2 regions of the Chitinophaga parva genome follow, and region 2 is predicted to be linked to the other one. Evidence: riboswitches for the same ligand, from Rfam matches in the RefSeq annotation. Region 2 holds a riboswitch; the other holds the start of a gene.

Region 1 (2,397 bases), 2.0 Mb from region 2:
GGGAAAAATGGCGCTGCCAGGTGGCACCTGCATCGTACTGGGTGGCGTATTCCGGTTTCAGGGTGGGGTTGCCGAAAGTGCTGTAGTACAATTCATCAAAAGTAGGTGCGCGGAATATTTGTTTGTAGTATCCCCTTAGCCTGAAATCCGCTGTGGTAAATGGTTTCCAGCTGGCGCTCACGGTGGGCGTCACCAGGTTGCGGTGCTGCGCGGTAGGGCCGGTTTGTACAGACTCATTTAGGATAGTGCTCAGTGCATTGCCCTGGATCTCCAGCCGGGGCGTGTAGTAGCGGGCGGTAAGTGCGTTAAGAAAAGTAAAGCGTTCCGGGAAGGCGTATGCTTTTACATCCGCATTGAGCTTATTGTAGATGCCATCACTGGCATATGCAAGGATGAAATGCCGGCCCAGGCTGCGTGTCAGCACCGCGGAGGCGTAGCTTTCATAGCTGTTGTAATGGTTGTCCTGCAGGCCGGTCCCATTTCCCAGGCCCGGATCGTAATAACGGGTATGGATATACGAGAATTTGCCATTCAGCTTCAGTTGCCAGCCGTCACCCACCGGTTTAAAATAAGCAGCTTGTGCAAAGGCCTGCCGGTTCCAGAGATGGGTGTTGCCAGGTGTGCTGTAAAGGATATCTGCCCCCGGCAGTTGCTGGGAGTCATCGTAGTAATAAGCTTTCAATTGCAGGGTGGACGCGTCTTTCCAGGCAAAGCGGTTGTCCTGCTCCAGCCGCAGGCTGTGAATGCCGGCATTGGTGCGGCGCTGGTGCAGGGTGGCCACGCCATTGTCTGTGATGTAAGGATAATCACCCGTGATGCTGCGGTATTGCGCATTGAAAGAAGTGGTATACGTTTTACCGGCCTTGTAGTGCAGGGTGAGAGACGGATCAATATAACCCCAGCTGCCGCCTTTTACGCGGGTTTGTAGTTGCAGGGGCTTGTGGCCGGCTGTATCAAAAGTGGCGGTCTGCAGTTCCAGGGCCGCCCCATAGCTGTAAGCACGGGCGGTAGAAAGCAGGTCTGTGGGCTGGGCATTGTACAGGGAAAGGCGGGCCAGGTTATCCGGGGAATATTTACCCAGGTCTATCTGCCCGTTCTGGATGTCGCTGATCGCTATGCCATCATACAATACCCCGGTATGGTTAGCGCCCAGGCTGCGTACAGATACGGTTTTGAGGCCACCCAGGCCGCCGTAGTCCTTTACGATCACGCCGGCAAAGTGCTGGGCCGCCTGGGCCACGGAGGGCACGTTCAGATGGGTAAGTTGCTGCTGGCTGACGGACTGCACCGGCAAGGGACCATGCAGGCTGGTATCTGCCAGGCGGCTGGTCACTTCCACGCCGGTAAGCTGATGGGCACTGTCTGGCGTGGGCTGCTGCGCCCTGGCCTGGGCGGCCATGAACAGGCCTGCGCCGCACAAGACCATGCGGCAGATATGAAAACGAAGCGGAACATCCCGGTGCTGCATAATAATATAAACCGCTGCCGGAAAGGCCTGCGGTGTGGTTGATTAAAAGAATGCCCGGGAAAAATGAATAGCAGTAAAATGCGGAAACGCAGGAATGAATGCCTGCAAGACAACTGTACCGCGCCTTTTACCCGAAAGCGATGTTTACAAAAAAATCATAGACGGCAGGTTTTCTGGCTTACCGCCTTACACAGTCGCCTTCCCATCACGGTTTTATCCGATGACAGTGGCATCATGACTGCTGCAAGTGTTCCGGAAAAACCGGAACGGGCGGATTACAGCTACGGGAATAGCTCCGGCTTTGTACCGGATTCCCTTTTAATGCATCACCGGCGAAGCCGGGGACACAACCGGGTATGAAGAGAATTGGATAAAAAAGGCTGCCGCGCTAAACGACAGCCCGTTTACAGGAAAATATCTTAAAGTGCCTGCTTTGCCAGTACAGGAAAGCGGCGTTGCATCAATTCAAAGGAACCAAAGAAGATAGCACCGTAGATCAGGTTACCCCAGAACAATTTCAGTTCAAAGGGAATAGCCAGGTACAGGCAGCGCTGGAAGCCGGCGAAGCTCTTTTCAAAAGGCAGGCCGGTAGTGATATCCGTACCAAACAGGAAAGGACCGATGTCGGAAATGATCCAATGGATGCAGGCTGCCGCTACAGCACCTATCAGCACATTGGTCACCGTTACGTTTTTCATGAACTGGCCCACCAGCACCATGGCGGCAAATGCGAGGTAAGTGAAATACCAGCCCTGGTATGTGATCACGGACGACAGGGGCAGGTGGTAGATCATGCTATTGATCACAATGTCACTGAGGAAAAGGGTGAGCAGGGGGAAGACGTAAGATTTCCATTTCCGGGAAAAATAGGCGCCTCCAAAAAGACCCATGGCACCGATCGGGGTAAAGTTGGCCAACGGGGAGATATT
Region 2 (2,397 bases):
GACACAGGATGCAGGCCGCTCCCTTGCGGAGGGTACGGAGCTGCTCGTGCAAATGCATCCCCAGCATGAAGCGCCCATCCGCGCATATTACGGCCGCTGGAAAGAAATGCTGGTAGGCCCCATTGGTGGCACCGTGGAGCTACTGCATCAACTCAAAAAACAAGGCCATATAAAATTATACGCCCTCACGAACTGGAGCGCTGAAACCTTTCCCATTGCCGTGGAGGAATATCCCTTCCTGGACTGGTTTGATGGCATCGTAGTATCCGGCAGGGAGGGCATGCGCAAACCTACCGCCGCTTTTTATGAACTGCTGCTGGAACGTTACCAGGTAGACCGCAGCCAGACTTTATTCGTGGATGATAACCTGCGGAATATCAATGCCGCGGCGGCTTTGGGCATTGAGAGCATACAGTTCACCACCCCGGAGGCTTTTGCGGAAGTGCTGTATGAAAAAGGCATCCTGCAAAGACCTGCGTAAATGATCAATGAACTTTCAGGGGAGCCTGCGATTGTGCAGGCTCTTTCTGTTTTCAGCAATAACCACATTGGCTGTTGTAAAGTCCTGCCTTGGAAAATTCCGGTCAATTTGGTTCCTTTGTATGTTCTTTACCGAAAATAACGTCCTCAGGTTGCCAGTGTAATAACTGGTAGTAAAAAGGAACCGTGTGCAAATCACGGGCTGTTGCGCAACTGTAAAACCGCACCCAGTGCGGTAAGCCAGATACTTACCTTGAAGACGGACCAATGCTTTCGCAGTTTAAAGCGGCCGTCAGGAACCTGCATACCAGGCATCCTCTCTCCTGGGCACATGTGTTCCTTTCTTGTCATTTACACCCGAAAGCATACTCATTAAACGTAAGGGCATTTAACATTTTTTAATGCTTAAAAGCAGTTTTATGCGTATGCTGAAAAACAACCTGGGCTACCCCCGCGTAGGCCCCCGCCGTGAGCTCAAAAAAGCCTGTGAAGGCTACTGGGCCGGTACGCTTTCCAGACAGGCTTTGTTCCTCGCCGCCACGCAGGTGCGGGAAGCCAATCTTCAATTGCAGAAAGACGCAGGCATAGACCTGGTACCTTGCAACGACTTCAGCCTCTATGACCAGGTGCTGGATATGTCGCTGCTGCTGGGCGCTATTCCTGAGCGCTACACCCCGGTGGTAACAGATGTGGCCAACAATGCGGAAGTGGACCTCTACTTTGCCATGGCCCGCGGCTACCAGCGCGATGGGCTGGACATTACCGCCATGGAGATGACCAAGTGGTTTGACACCAACTACCACTACATTGTACCTGAATTTAAAAAGGACCAGGCGTTCCGTATTTTTTCCAGCAAGGTATTCGCGGAAACCGGCGCTGCACGCCATTTCCTGGGCAAAGTGCCTAAACCGGTGCTCATTGGGCCCGTTACGTATCTGCTGCTGGGTAAAGAGAAAGAAGCCGGCTTTGACCGCATCCAACTTATCCAAAAACTGGTACCCGTGTACGTGGACATCCTTAATAAACTGCAGGAAGATTACCAGGTGGAATGGGTGCAACTCGATGAGCCTTTCCTCGCCATGGACCTCACGCCTGCACAACAGGAAGCCTTCCGCTACGCGTATGCTGCCATCCAAAAGCAATGCCCCCACATCAAGATATTGCTCACTACTTACTTTGATGCCCTGGGCGATAACGCCACGCTGGCAGCGGGTTTGCCTGTAGCCGGGCTGCATGTGGACCTGGTGCGTGCACCACAGCAACTGGAACTGCTACTGGAACTGCTACCCCCGCATGTGGTCCTTTCCCTGGGGGTGATAGACGGGCGCAACATCTGGAAAAATGACTTCGAAAGATCCCTGCACCTGCTGGACCTGGCCATCAAAGAACGCGGGCGTAATAACCTGATGATCGCGCCCTCCTGCTCATTGCTGCACACCCCGTTCGACCTGGAAGCTGAAACAAAACTGGCAGGGGAAGTACGTAACTGGATGGCCTTTGCCAAACAAAAACTGCAGGAGCTCAATGACCTGCAGGCCATCCTGGAAGGCAATACCAGCCTGCTTGCCGCAAACCGGCAGGCCATGGAAACCCGCCGCACCTCCGCTCTTATTCACAACCCGCAGGTAAAGGCCCGCGTGGCCGCGCTCACGGAAAAAGATGCTACCCGCCATCAACCCTTTGCCCAGCGCCAGATCACACAACATGCCCGCTTCCAGCTACCCCTCTTCCCTACTACCACCATCGGGTCATTCCCGCAAACGGCAGACATCCGCCAGCTCCGTGCCCGTTGGAAAAAAGGAGCGCTTACGCAAGCACAGTACGAGGATGCGCTTGAAAAAGCAACAGTGGACCTCATCCGCTGGCAGGAGGTATGCGGCCTGGATGTGCTGGTGCATGGGGAATTTGAACGGAACG

The links. A riboswitch is a leader RNA that binds a small molecule or an ion and turns the genes downstream of it on or off. The one in region 2 is predicted to bind cobalamin.
Region 1: another riboswitch for cobalamin. It lies ahead of DCC81_RS01075 (TonB-dependent receptor); the one in region 2 lies ahead of metE (5-methyltetrahydropteroyltriglutamate--homocysteine S-methyltransferase).

The regions. Positions count from the first base shown of each region.
Region 1 covers NZ_QCYK01000001.1:245,207-247,603, reverse strand. Annotated here, with positions in the region: gene DCC81_RS01075 (TonB-dependent receptor) at 1-1,426, opposite strand, end outside; cobalamin riboswitch at 1,615-1,838, opposite strand; gene DCC81_RS01070 (DUF6580 family putative transport protein) at 1,888-2,397, opposite strand, start outside.
Region 2 covers NZ_QCYK01000001.1:2,251,109-2,253,505, reverse strand. Annotated here, with positions in the region: gene DCC81_RS09445 (HAD family hydrolase) at 1-481, shown strand, start outside; cobalamin riboswitch at 615-749, shown strand; gene metE (5-methyltetrahydropteroyltriglutamate--homocysteine S-methyltransferase) at 900-2,397, shown strand, end outside.